4 regions of the Oerskovia sp. USHLN155 genome follow, and region 3 is predicted to be linked to each of the others. Evidence: riboswitches for the same ligand, from Rfam matches in the RefSeq annotation. Region 3 holds a riboswitch; each other region holds the start of a gene.
What was found. Region 3 has a riboswitch for S-adenosylmethionine ahead of WFH32_RS18745 (methylenetetrahydrofolate reductase). Riboswitches for the same ligand answer to the same signal wherever they lie in the genome.

Region 1: another riboswitch for S-adenosylmethionine. It lies ahead of WFH32_RS14510 (hypothetical protein); the one in region 3 lies ahead of WFH32_RS18745 (methylenetetrahydrofolate reductase).
Region 2: another riboswitch for S-adenosylmethionine. It lies ahead of WFH32_RS07055 (NADPH-dependent FMN reductase); the one in region 3 lies ahead of WFH32_RS18745 (methylenetetrahydrofolate reductase).
Region 4: another riboswitch for S-adenosylmethionine. It lies ahead of WFH32_RS07280 (rhodanese-like domain-containing protein); the one in region 3 lies ahead of WFH32_RS18745 (methylenetetrahydrofolate reductase).

Annotation. Positions count from the first base shown of each region.
Region 1 covers NZ_JBBCXG010000009.1:159,947-163,145, forward strand. The annotation lists gene WFH32_RS14500 (polysaccharide deacetylase family protein) at 1-1,148, shown strand, start outside; gene WFH32_RS14505 (cold-shock protein) at 1,331-1,534, shown strand; SAM riboswitch class IV at 1,663-1,774, shown strand; gene WFH32_RS14510 (hypothetical protein) at 1,880-2,254, shown strand; gene WFH32_RS14515 (hypothetical protein) at 2,384-3,091, shown strand; gene WFH32_RS14520 (TM0106 family RecB-like putative nuclease) at 3,156-3,199, opposite strand, start outside.
Region 2 covers NZ_JBBCXG010000004.1:158,862-162,060, forward strand. The annotation lists gene gdhA (NADP-specific glutamate dehydrogenase) at 1-1,140, opposite strand, end outside; SAM riboswitch class IV at 1,369-1,478, shown strand; gene WFH32_RS07055 (NADPH-dependent FMN reductase) at 1,499-2,128, shown strand; gene WFH32_RS07060 (flavin reductase family protein) at 2,125-2,691, shown strand; gene WFH32_RS07065 (hypothetical protein) at 2,757-3,173, opposite strand.
Region 3 covers NZ_JBBCXG010000016.1:29,699-32,897, forward strand. The annotation lists gene metE (5-methyltetrahydropteroyltriglutamate--homocysteine S-methyltransferase) at 1-806, opposite strand, end outside; gene WFH32_RS18745 (methylenetetrahydrofolate reductase) at 827-1,876, opposite strand; SAM riboswitch class I at 1,989-2,091, opposite strand; gene WFH32_RS18750 (Abi family protein) at 2,336-3,199, opposite strand, start outside.
Region 4 covers NZ_JBBCXG010000004.1:209,044-212,242, forward strand. The annotation lists gene WFH32_RS07270 (aminotransferase class V-fold PLP-dependent enzyme) at 1-639, opposite strand, end outside; SAM riboswitch class IV at 681-795, opposite strand; gene WFH32_RS07275 (phosphotransferase enzyme family protein) at 893-1,699, opposite strand; SAM riboswitch class I at 1,774-1,866, shown strand; gene WFH32_RS07280 (rhodanese-like domain-containing protein) at 1,873-2,337, shown strand; gene WFH32_RS07285 (O-succinylhomoserine sulfhydrylase) at 2,358-3,199, shown strand, end outside.

The DNA of each region.
Region 1 (3,199 bases), on a different contig from region 3:
CCGCGATCGACCCGGACGGGGTGGGCAACGAGCTCAACGTCGGGTGGGACCTGGTGCTCGCGCAGGGCGACGTGCTGGGGGTGCGTGCCACGACGTACGCCTTCACGGGCGGGGCGAACGGCGAGGTCGGCTCCCAGACGTTCTACACCGACCTCCCTCGCGCGACCACGACGTGGTCGTCGGACCTCTTCACGGCCGACGGACGCACGCAGGCCGCGCAGTGGGTCGACGCGGCGCTCGCCTCGGCCGGTCTGGGGTTCGACGAGCCGGTGCCCTCGTCGGAGGACACGTTCCGGGACGTGCGTCTCGGGCCCGACGGCGCCGCGACCCTGGTCTTCGCGCCCGGCCTGGTCTCTGCCCGCTCCGACGGAGAGCTGGCCGTGCGCATCGAGCCCGACGCGACCCGGACGGCCCTGTCCGCCGTCGGGAAGCAGATCGCGGACGTCGCGGCGAGCGGCGCCCCGTTCATGGGCATCGCACCGCCCCCCGTCGAGCCGCCGCCCGTGACCCCGCCCGTCGCGCCCGACCCGTCCGGCGCCCCCGACTGCTCGGTGCTGCGGTGCGTGGCCCTGACCTTCGACGACGGCCCGGGCAAGCACACGTCCCGACTGCTCGACACGCTCGCCGAGAAGCAGGTGAGGGCGACGTTCTTCCTCGTCGGCCGTTCCGTGAAGTCGCATCCCGACCTGGTCCGTCGCGAGGTCGCCGAGGGGCACGCGGTGGGCAACCACACCTGGTCCCACCCCGACCTCTCGAAGCTCGGCACCGACCAGATCACGGACGAGCTGACCTCGACGGCGGACGCGGTCGAGGCCGCGTCGGGCGTCCGACCGACGCTCGTTCGCCCTCCGTACGGCGCGACGAGCGACACTGTGACGAGTGTCCTCTCCCAGCGGAACGAGCCGGCGATCCTGTGGGACGTCGACACCGAGGACTGGAAGAACAAGGACACCGCCATGACGACCGAGCGGGCTCTCGCAGGCGTCCGACCTGGGGCGATCCTCCTGATGCACGACATCCACGGCTCCACCGTGGACGCCGTCCCGGGCATCGTGGACGGCCTGCGGGCCGCGGGCTACACGCTCGTGACGGTGCCCGATTTGCTCGGCCCTGGCCTGGTTGGCGGACACGCGTACTTCAATCGTTAGCATCAGGGCTAGCACAGTCGGAGTAACCCCTGTACCGTAGCCGGTGAGATTGCAGTGCCTCGCTTGTCCTTGCGCAACGGCCCCATGCCACCGCGAACCTTGTTACCCAAGAGTTGACGACGAACACCGTGATGTTCGGCTCCAGATCATGGAGCTGTTTGAAACTCTAGAAGGAGATCCCCATGGCATTGGGAACCGTGAAGTGGTTCAACGGCGAAAAGGGCTACGGCTTCATCGCACCTGAGGACGGCAGCGCCGACGTGTTCGCGCACTACTCCGCCATCCAGACGCAGGGCTTCCGCTCGCTCGAGGAGAACCAGCGCGTCGAGTTCGACGTGACGCAGGGCCCCAAGGGCCCGCAGGCGGAGAACATCCGCCCGCTCTGATCTCACTCGCCTCCGGGCGTAGCTGATCATTGAACGAGTGCCCCCGACCGTCTCGGTCGGGGGCACTCGTGCGTCCAGGACCAGGCACCCTGGTGCTCGGGCGGTGACGCCGTGGTAGAACTGAGAACGGTCCAGAGGACCAGCGAACCGCCCTCCGGCGTGCTGGTCCGGCAACCGCGCGACGCGCACGGTGCTCCCGGAGGAAGACCCGCCCCCACGACCGTGGGGGAAGAGCGAGGCCCGACGTCGTAGGGCGCCTCCTCGTGCCCCTCACCCGGGGACGGTCCCGGGTGGTTGTGCGCACGGGGGCGAGCTCCGCCGTCGGGCACGGAGAGAAGGAGCACCATGGCCGAGCGCGTCATGGAACGCCGGGCGACGGTCGTCGCCTGTCCCCCGCCCGCTGTGTGCGAACGGTTCGACACCGGGCACCTCCTGCACCCCGTCCACGAGCGCATGCTCCGCAACCGGCCCTGGGGTTGGCGCGAGGGCGTCGTGCTCGCGGTGCGGGCGCACGACGGCGGAGCCGAGGTCGTCGTCGAGTACGCGTCGGGCGAGGGGGCGTGCCGGGTGTGGCATCACACGCTGCTCGACGTCGGCCCCGGTGCCACCGTGCGGGTGCACGAGCAGTACCACGCGCTCGAGGTCGAGGGCCAGGGCCTCAACGTGCGGCTGCTCGGCGGGGTGGGCCCGACGCCGGAACCGGTGCGCTCTCCCCGCTGAGTGCGTTCCGGCCGCGACCCGCCGGGCGTCTCTCGGCCGCATCATGCACTCGGCGGAACGGGTGAGCCGGGCGCCGCGTTGGACCAGTGAGGGCGTCCGCCCTCGACGGTTCGACCAAAGGACACGCTCATGGGATTCCTCGACCGCCTCCTCGGCCGCACCCCGCAGGACGAGCGCTCACCCTACGGCTCGGCAGACCGCCCCGGCGCCCCTGCCTACGGCACCCCGCCCCCGGCCCCGACGGGCCCCGCACGCAGCGAGGACGACGTCGCGATCGACCGCTACCGCTACCTGCTGCGCACGGCTCCCCCCGAGGCCGTCGAGCAGGCGCACGCCGAGGCGTTCGAGCGGCTGACGCCGGAGCAGCGGCGCCGCGTGCTGGCCGAGCTCGGTGAGAACCTGCCGCCCGCCGAGCGCGCGACCTCCGACGACCCGCAGTCGCTCGCCCGCATGGCGACCCGCGCCGAGATGCGCAACCCCGGCACGCTCGAACGGTCGTTCGGCGGCCGGCAGGGCGGTCCGGGCGGTCCGGGCATGGGCTCGATGATCGGCTCGAGCATGCTCGGCACCATCGCGGGCGTCGTGATCGGCTCCGCGGTCGCCAACATGTTGTTCGGCCCGATGTTCGGTGACCCGACCGCGGACTTCGCCGGCGACGGCGGGACCTCGGGCGAGGGCGACCCCGGCGCGACCGAGACGGGCGGCGAGACGGACCCGGGAGCCGGCGACACGGGGGCCGGAGACACTGGTGGCGGGGACGTCACCGAGGCGGGCGGCGACTTCGGCGGCTTCGGGGACTTCGGTGGCGGCGACTTCGGCGGCTTCGGCGACTTCTGAGTCCAACGCCTGAGTGCGGAGCACTCGTCGCCGAGAGCCCCGAACGACGACGAGTACTCCGCACTCAGCGGAGCGGGGCCACGCCCGACCGACACAGCCCGATGAACG
Region 2 (3,199 bases), on a different contig from region 3:
CTCGAGGGCCGAGGTCGCGACGCCGCCCGCGTTCGCCGCCTTGCCGGGGGCGAAGAGCACGCCGGCGTCCTGCAGGAGCGAGACCGCGCCCGGGGTCGTGGGCATGTTGGCGCCCTCCGCGACCGCGACGACGCCGTTCGCGACGAGCTGCTTCGCGTCCTGCTCGCTCAGCTCGTTCTGGGTGGCGCACGGCAGCGCGACCGTCGCGGGGACGTCCCAGATGCTGCCGCCCGTCACGAGGCGTGCCCCGGGGCGACGCTCGACGTAGTCGGCCACGCGCCCGCGCTCGACCTCCTTGATCTGGCGGAGCAGGTCGACGTCCACGCCGGCCTCGTCGACCACGTAGCCCGACGAGTCGGAGAAGGACACGACGTTCGCGCCGAGCTGCTGAGCCTTCTGGATCGCGTAGGTCGCGACGTTCCCCGAGCCGGAGACGACGACGCGCTGGCCGTCGAAGGTCTGGCCCTTGGTGCGCAGCATGTGGTCGGCGAAGAACACCGTGCCGAAGCCCGTGGCCTCGGTACGCACGAGGGATCCGCCCCAGCTGATGCCCTTGCCCGTGAGGACGCCGGACTCGTAGCGGTTCGTGATGCGCTTGTACTGACCGAACAGGTAGCCGATCTCGCGGCCGCCCACGCCGATGTCGCCCGCGGGGACGTCCGTGTACTCGCCGATGTGGCGGTAGAGCTCGGTCATGAACGACTGGCAGAAGCGCATGACCTCGCCGTCGGACTTGCCGCGCGGGTCGAAGTCCGAGCCGCCCTTGCCGCCGCCGATGGGCATGCCGGTGAGCGAGTTCTTGAAGATCTGCTCGAACCCGAGGAACTTGACGATCCCGAGGTACACCGAGGGGTGGAAGCGGAGGCCGCCCTTGAACGGGCCGAGGGCCGAGTTGAACTCGACGCGGAAGCCGCGGTTGATCTGGACGTGGTTCTGGTCGTCGACCCACGGCACGCGGAAGATGATCTGGCGCTCGGGCTCGCAGATGCGCTCGAGCACGGCGGCGTCGACGTACTGGGGGTTCTTCTGGAGCACCGGCCCGAGCGAGTCGAAGACCTCGCGAACCGCCTGGTGGAACTCGACCTCACCAGGGTTGCGGGCGAGGACCTCGTCGAAGACGGACTGCAGACGACTATCCATGGAGTGCTCCTCGGCAGGGCGGGCTTTGAACCGCACCAGGTTACGTACTCGTAAACATCGCCGTACTCCCGTCCCACTCTGGGAGACGCCAGGCTCATGACCTGGGACGCCGCCCTTGCTCGGGGCAACAGTTCGAGGTCCCACCTCCGGAAACCTCCGTCCACCCTCTGAGAATTCTCGACCTGATCGGTGCAGATTCGCCCCTCCAGGTCTATACCCCTACCCAGAGGTCACGAGCACCAGCGCGAAGCCCCGGCTCGCTGGTCAGCAACCCCTTCACGACGGGGTGCTCCGGGAGATGACCTGGCCGCGCCGGCACGACGCGGCAAGCGTGCAGCACGACGACAGTGAGGAAGCGATGACCCAGCACCCCGCAGCACCCCGCCCGACGCAGACCGACGACCCACGACCGGCCGTGGTAACCCTGGTCGGCAACCCGCGGCCCGGTTCACGGACCTTGACCGCCGCCCGGACGGTCGCGGCCCGCGTCGCCGACCACCTGGGCCTCGCCCCGGCCGACCCGACCCCGGCCACGATCGACCTCGCCGAGATCGCCACCGAGATCCTCGCCCCCGAGCACCCGCGCGCCGACACCGCGCGGGACATCGCCGCGAGCGCCGCGGTCCTGGTCGTCGCGACGCCCGTCTACAAGGGCTCGTACACCGGGCTGCTCAAGGCGTTCCTCGACCTCTACGGCCCCGACGGCCTGGCCGGGGTCGTGGCCGTCCCGGTCGTGGTGTCGGGCAACCCCGCGCACGCTCTCGCGGGCGAGGTGCACCTGCGCCCGCTCCTCGTCGAGCTCGGCGCGACGGTCCCCGCGCGCACGCTCACCCTCCTGGACTCCCGGCTGGGCGAGGCCGATCTCACGAGCACCGTCGACGCCTGGCTCGACCACGCGGGAGGGCCCTTGCTGCGGGCGGCGAGCGCCGCCGTCGGGCAGGAGACCACCCACCGGACCGCCCCCGAGCTCGCCGAGGTGACCCGATGACCGCCGAACCCACGACCCGCTCCGACGTCGCCGGACTCGCCGGGCTCGAGGCCCTGCTCCACGAGCAGGACGAGCCGCAGCTCAGCGCCGACGCCTACAAGGCCGTGTTCCGGCAGCACCCCGCGGGTGTCGCGGTCGTCGCGCTCGAGCACGAGGGCCGCCCCGTGGGCTTCACGGCGACGTCGGTCATCTCGGTCTCGGCCGCGCCGCCACTGCTCGCGTTCTCGCTCGCGTCGACGTCGTCGTCGTGGCCCGCGATCTCGGCGGCCCGCACGGTCACGGTCAACTTCCTCAGCGCCGACCAGGACGACGTGTCGGCGCGCTTCGCGACGAGCGGGATCGACCGCTTCGCGGCTGGCGGCTGGTCTCCCCTCGAGTCCGGGGAACCCGTGATCGACGGCGCGCTGTCGTGGGTGCGCGGCCGCATCATCCAGCGCACGCCGGTGGGCGACAGCTACCTGGTCTCGCTGCGCGCGCTCGCGTCGGGGACCCGGGCGGACGCGACACCGCTGGTCTACCACGACCGGTCGTACCACCGGATCGGGGACCACTCGGCTCTCTGAGCCGCACGGACCGGGGCCCGACGGCGGAGCGCGCCGCCGTCGGGCCCCTCACCCGTGCTGCCGGGTCACCAGCTCCACCCGCGCGCGCTGAGCTCGAGCTCCTCGCGCAGCCGCTCGTCCTCGTCGCTGCGCAGGCCCGCACGCAGCGGGGCGGCCTCGACGTCGAGCCCGCTGAGCCGGCACGCCTCGCGCAGCAGCGCGTCGTACGCACCCTGCGCCGCGAGGTAGTGGTGGGCGCGGGCGTAGACGTCCGGGTCGGCCTCGACCGCGCGCAGCTCGTCGGCGAGCCGCCCGAGGCGGATCTGGAGCGCGAGCGCCACGAGAGGATCGGGTGCCCGACGGCGCCGCTCCCGCAGGGTGGTCCGGTGCGGTCCGAGCGGTGGCAGGGCATCCGCGGAGGGCCGGTCGACGCGCACCATGAACCAGGCGATGGCGGCGACCAGGGCCGCGCCCACCGCGCCGGAGATCACGAGGAGCCACATCGTCGGAGCCTTCTTCCGTGCCCGTG
Region 3 (3,199 bases):
CCCTGGAGCCCGCCGAACGGCGCGCCCACGAGGATCGCGGGGCGCTCGGAGCCCACCGCGAGCTCGGTCGCGAGCACGCGGTACGCCTCGGTGACCGCGGCGTGGACCTCGGCGGCCGGGACGTCGATCGAGTCGGACACGAGCGCGGGCTCGTCGAGCTGCACCCACGGTGCACCCGCCGCGGCCAGGGCGCGCAGCAGCTCGACGTACACGGGCAGGACGTCCGCGAGACGCGAGAGCGGGCTGAAGCCGGGCGCGCTGTCGTCGGCGGCCTTGGACAGCGCGAGGAAAGTCACGGGCCCGACGACGACGGGCCGGGTCACGACGCCCGCGTCCTTGGCCTCGACGAACTGGCGCACGACGCGGTCGTCCGCGAAGCGGAACGGCGTGGACTCGCTGATCTCGGGGACCAGGTAGTGGTAGTTCGTGTCGAACCACTTGGTCATCTCGAGCGGGGCGTCCTCACCGGCGCCGCGCGCGACGGTGAAGTAGCCCGCGAGGTCCAGCGCACCCTTCGCGTCGGTGAGCGACGCGAAGCGGGACGGGACCGCCCCGAGGAGAGCGACGACGTCGAGCACCTGGTCGTAGTAGGAGAACGAGCCGGGCACGGCGCCCGACGAGGCGTCGAGGCCCAGGTCGACGAGGCGCTTCGCTACGGCGACGCGCAGCGCCGAGGCCGTGGCCTCGAGCTCGTCGGCGGTGGTCCTGCCGGCCCAGAAGGACTCGACGGCCTTCTTGAGCTCGCGGCGCGGGCCGATGCGGGGGTAGCCGAGGACGGAACCGGAGGGGAACGTGGGTGCACTCATGATGATTACCTCTGAACTGGTCAGACCGATGCGCTGCCCAGGGCAGGCTCGGAGGAGGGAAGGGGAGTGCCGGAGACCCACGGCCCGCTGGCCAGGTCGGGGGTGCGGGACGAGACGCCGCTGGCGTCCCCCGCTGCCCCACCGCCGAGGTCGACTCCCTCGAGCAGGTCTAGAGCGGCTTGGTGCTTGTTGAAGGTGTAGATGTGGAGGCCGGGCGCGCCGGCCGCGAGGACCTGGCGGGCGAGCTCGACCGAGTGCCGGATGCCCAGCGCGTGGCGCGCGGCCGGGTCCGGTTCCGCCTCGAGGTCCTCGACGACGCCGCGCGGCGCGGGGACCCCCGTGAGCTCCTCGACGCGCGCGAGGCGGGCCGGGTCCGTCATGGGCAGGAGGCCCGCGAGGATCGGGATGGTCACCCCGGCGGCACGCGCCTCGGCGACGAAGTCGATGTAGGACGACGCCTCGTAGAAGAGCTGCGTGATCGCGAAGTCCGCACCGGCCTGCTGCTTCTGCCACAGGCGGCGCACCTCCTGGGTGCGGCTCGTCCCGGCGGCGAGGTTCCCGTCGGGGAACGTCGCGACCGCGATGGTCAGCGGGCGGGCCGCGCCGCGCAGCGCGACGCTCGGGCTCGCGGCGCAGCGCGCGGCCTCGACCTCACGCAGCAGCGCCACGAGCTCGGTGCTCGACCGCACGCCGTCCTCGGCGGGGCGCCAGTCCGGCTGGTCGCGCGGCGGGTCGCCCCGCAGGGCGAGGAAGCTGCGCACACCCGCGTCGAGGAAGTCCGTGATGACGTCCTCGACGTCCTCGCGCGAGGCACCCACGCAGGTCAGGTGCGCGATGGGCAGCACAGGCGTGCCGTGCAGCAGCTGGCTGATGACGCGGCGCGAGGTCTCGCGGTCCGTACCGGCCGCGCCGTAGGTGACCGACACGAAGTCGGGCGAGGTCGCGACGAGCCGGCGCGCGGTCTCCCAGAACTTGGGCGCGGCGTCGGGGCGGCGCGGGGGCATGAGCTCGAACGACACCGTGGGTCGCGGTGCCTCGTGCCCGAAGTGCCCCAGGTCGACGATGCTCATCGCGCGACCGCCACGAGAGGCGTGCTGGTGATGGCCACGGGGGCCGTGCGGGCGGCGCGTGGGACCCCGGTGCGGTGCGGGGTTGCGCAGGAAGATGCCTCGGTCATGAATCGCTCCATCGAACCTGGCTGTAGCACCCGTACCCGCGGGAGGCTTCCGTTGGGGGGTTGCTGCGGTGTCAACGAGCCAGGACTCTCGACCGCTCTGGATGGTGTTGCCGATCGTAGGGGGAATCCATGATCTGAGCCAATATCTGCTCGAAGCGTGAGACGCAGGGGTCCGGGGTGGTCGTTCAGGTCGGTCCGCGTTCCGTCCACGCTGTCGCAGGGTCGCTCCGTCGGTCCCCGCGTTCGCCCTTCCAACGTACGCCTGTTCACGCGTGGGCGGACTGGCGGTCGACCTCGTTCGATCTCCGCGCAGGTTTGCCGGCGCCGGGTGACTCACGCTGTCGAGTGCGGCTCAATGAATGATCGGCGACACAGGCTCAGACATCGTTGGCGCGTACGCGGATGAGTCAGCCATGAGCTGTACCGCGAAACTGGTCATGGCGTCAGTCTCCTCGATGATCTTCGTAAAGCACGCCTCGGTCACCGAGTTCAGCAGGTCGAGAGGTGACCGATAGGAGCCATCTGTGTGCCTAGGCAAACATGGGTGTGGTGTCTGCCACCAGTCGAGCAGGGCTGCCGTGACGTGCACGGATTGGGCGCCGACGCACTTGTCGCTAAGGAACTTGTTCACCTCTGCGAGCGCGTCAATGATCTTCCCGTCACGGAACTGGAATGCGGGATAGTACTTCGCCCCGCCGATCTCGACCTCGAGCACCACCCCAAAATGGCGATAGGTCTTCAGCAGCTGTCGCTGGGCCTTCTTCCTCGCGCGTCCCTCCTGCTCCGATGTCGGTGGCGTCCCGGTCGCCTCGAGTTCAGCGCCAACGAGCGCTGCGCGTGTGTTGGCGGCGGTGAGGCTCTCGGTCTGATCGAGCAAGTTCGCCGCCAGCATGGGCGCAGAGTCGATCCTGAAGCCGCGGTCCCAGACCGGATTTGATCTCCAATCGGTGGGGAAGCCCAGTTGACCCATCGAGAACCGAAGTCTTAGCGACCGAGACTCGATGAAGTCGACGAGATCGACTACATCGGTCCGACCTGGCGCGATGCTCAAGAGCAGATGGCGCATGATCAGGACCACGCCGTAGAGCTTGTTGTTGACTCCTGTGTCGGCGAGGCAAGCGAGGTGGGTGACGCCGACCTCCTTCCGTGCCTGCCCCGGAGCGTCGATCAGAACGTCAAACGTGCGATTCCACAGTCGACCGTAGTGTGCGCAGAT
Region 4 (3,199 bases), on a different contig from region 3:
GTGCGGGACGAGCTGGGCGCCGTCGAGCAGGACGCGCGCGCCGGCGTCGTGCGCCGCGGCCACGACCGCGGCGAGCGGCAGCGACTCGCCCGTGACGTTCGACGCCCCCGTGACCGCGACGAGCGCGTACGGGAAGCGGGCGAGCTCGGCGCGCAGGCCCGACAGGGTCTCGGCGACCGTCGCTCCACCGACGAGGACCGTGGCCCCGCCCGTGCGCTGCCAGGGCAGGAGGTTCGCGTGGTGCTCGACGTCGAGGACGAGCACGCGCCCCGGCGAGCCGTCCGCCTGGACCGGGACGCAGCCCGCGAGGAGGTTGAGGGAGTCCGTGGTGTTGCGCGTGACGATCGTGACGTCGTCCTCGCGCGCGCCGACGAACGCGCCGATGGTCTGGCGGGCGGCCTCGTAGAGGGCCGTCGACACCTGGGAGAGGTAGCCCGCGCCGCGGTGCACGCTCGCATACAGCGGCAGGACCTCGTTGACCCGGTCGGCCACGACCTGGAGCGCCGGGGCCGAGGCCGCGACGTCGAGGTTCGCGTACGGGACGCTGCGCCCGTCGACGAGGGGGACCAGGGTGTCGCTGCCCACGACGGGCAGCACGGCACACGAGGTGGGTGCTTCGATGACTGCGTGTGCGCTCATGGCACGTCCTCCGGTGGTCGTCGGAGTTCGCCGTGCCGGCCCCTCCGCGCTTGCCCCCCTCCAGATAGAGAGGGACCTGGTCGTCACCCGGGGCACCCCACCGCGGAGGAGGGTTGCCGGCCAGCAAACCGGGGTTTTGCGCTGGCACTCATGACCTGGTGTCCAGGATGGTCGAGGCCCGCAGAGCGTGTCAACCGGTGGGCACCGCGTCTCGGATGGTGGTCAGTGCGGTCTGTCAGGCGGGCGGGCCGGCTCAGCGGGGCGACGCGTCCGCGAGTGCCTGGACACGTCGCGCGTCGGCCCGGTACATGGTCGCGTGCGCCCGGAAGTCGTCGCGTCCGGTCGCGGCCGCACGCTCGTCCGTGAACGCCGCGAGCTCGTCGAGGCGAGCGACCACGACGGTCAGGACCTCGCGACGCGAGTACGGCATCCCGTACGCGCAGACCAGGGTGTCGAGCCGCGCCAACGGGTCCAAGCGCCCGACGGCGTCGCCCCCCTCCCCCTCCGCGGCATCCGCCACGAGGGGCGCGAGCCGGTAGCCCAGGTAGGCCAGGTCCCAGATCCGGGGGCCGGGGCTCGCGGTGTCGAAGTCGATGAGCCCGACCACGACCCCGTCGCGGAAGACCAGGTTGTACGGGGCGACGTCGTTGTGGCACACGACCTCGGCGGGCTCGTGCGGTGCGGTCTGCCAGACGGGTGGCGCGGGCGCACCGCCCGCGGCGAGGAACCCGACGCTCGCGTCGTGCACGCGCCGCAGCAGCGCGCCCGCGTCACGGAGCACCGACTCGTCCCAGACCCACTCGGGCAGCGGGTAGTGCGCGACGTCACCGGTGAGGAAGGACAGCACCTCGCGGCCCTGGTCGTCGGTCCCCAGCGGCTCGGGCACCTCGGTGACGCCCTGTGCTCGCAGGTGCCGCAGGAGCGCCTGGACCGTGGGCGTCCAGGGCCCTGCGGTCCGCCGGACGGTTTCACCGCGCCGCACCACGGTCGTCGAGTTCCCTCCGGCCAGGAGCTCCTCGGCCTGGTCGGGCGCGCGGTCCGGTTCGGGGAGGTGGCTCATGGGCAGGAACCTAGCCCGACCACCCTGCGAGACACCTGTTCTTTTCCGTGGTCACGGTGGCGTACGATCCGACGCAACCATCCAGAGCGGCTGAGTGACTTGGCACGATGACGCCGCAGCAACCCCCCGGTGACGGGCGAGGGTGCTACCGCCACGACCGATGGAGGATCACCATGAGTGCCCCCGACCGCGCGACCGCTGCCCCGGTCCCCGACGCCCGGCCCGCCGACGGCTACGCCGGCGACATCACGCCCCAGCAGGCGTGGGCCCTTCTCCAGAGCGACCCGAGCGCCGTCCTCGTGGACGTCCGCACCGACGCCGAGTGGCGCTTCGTCGGGATCCCCGATCTTGCCTCGACGGGCCGTGAGCCCGTCCTGACCCAGTGGGTCGACGTCACGGGCCGCCCCAACGCGGCGTTCGTCGCGGAGCTCACCGCGGCCGGGTTGAGCCCTGAGCGTCCGGTCGTCTTCCTGTGCCGCTCGGGAGCCCGCTCGATCGGCGCGGCCAAGGCCGCGACCGCCGCGGGGCTGGGTCCCGCGTACAACGTCCTCGAGGGCTTCGAGGGAGGGCTCGACGACGCCGGTCACCGTGGCTCCGACGGCTGGCGCGCCGCGGGCCTGCCCTGGACGCAGTCGTGAGCGCCGCGACCGGGGACGGCGTGCTCCGCATCCCCGCCGGCATCCCGGGCGGCTCGGGGCGAGGCCCGCTCCCCCGCTCGGTCCGCCCCGACACGCTCGCCGTGCGCGGCGGCCACGCCCGCACGAACTTCGAGGAGACGAGCGAAGCGCTCTTCCTCACGCAGGGCTACGTGTACGGGAGCGCCGCCGAGGCCGAGGCCGCGTTCACGGGCGAGGTCGACCGCTTCATCTACTCGCGCTACGGCAACCCGACCGTGCACACGTTCGAGGAGCGGCTGCGCCTCATCGAGGGGGCCGAGGCCTGCTACGCCACGGCGTCGGGCATGTCCGCGGTCTTCACGTCCCTCGCGGCGCTGGTCGGGGCCGGGTCGCGCATCGTCGCGGCCCGCGCGCTGTTCGGCTCGTCGCTCGTGATCTTCGACGAGATCTTCGCCAAGTGGGGCGTGCGCACCGACTACGTCGACGGACACGTCCTCTCCCAGTGGGAGGAGGCGCTGTCGACCCCCGCGGACGTCGTCTTCTTCGAGACCCCGTCCAACCCCATGCAGGACGTGATCGACGTGCGCCGCGTGAGCGACCTCGCGCACGCCGCGGGTGCCGTCGTCGTGCTCGACAACGTGTTCGCGACCCCCGTGCTGCAGAAGCCGCTCGAGCTCGGCGCCGACGTCGTCGTGTACTCGGCGACCAAGCACATCGACGGGCAGGGCCGCGTGCTGGGCGGCGCGATCCTGGGCTCCGAGGAGTACGTCAAGGGCCCCGTCCAGACCTTCATCCGCAACACCGGCCCCTCGCTCAGTGCGTTCAACGCGTGGGTCCTCGTCAAGGGGCTCGAGACCCTGTCGGTGCGCGTCAAGGCGCAGAA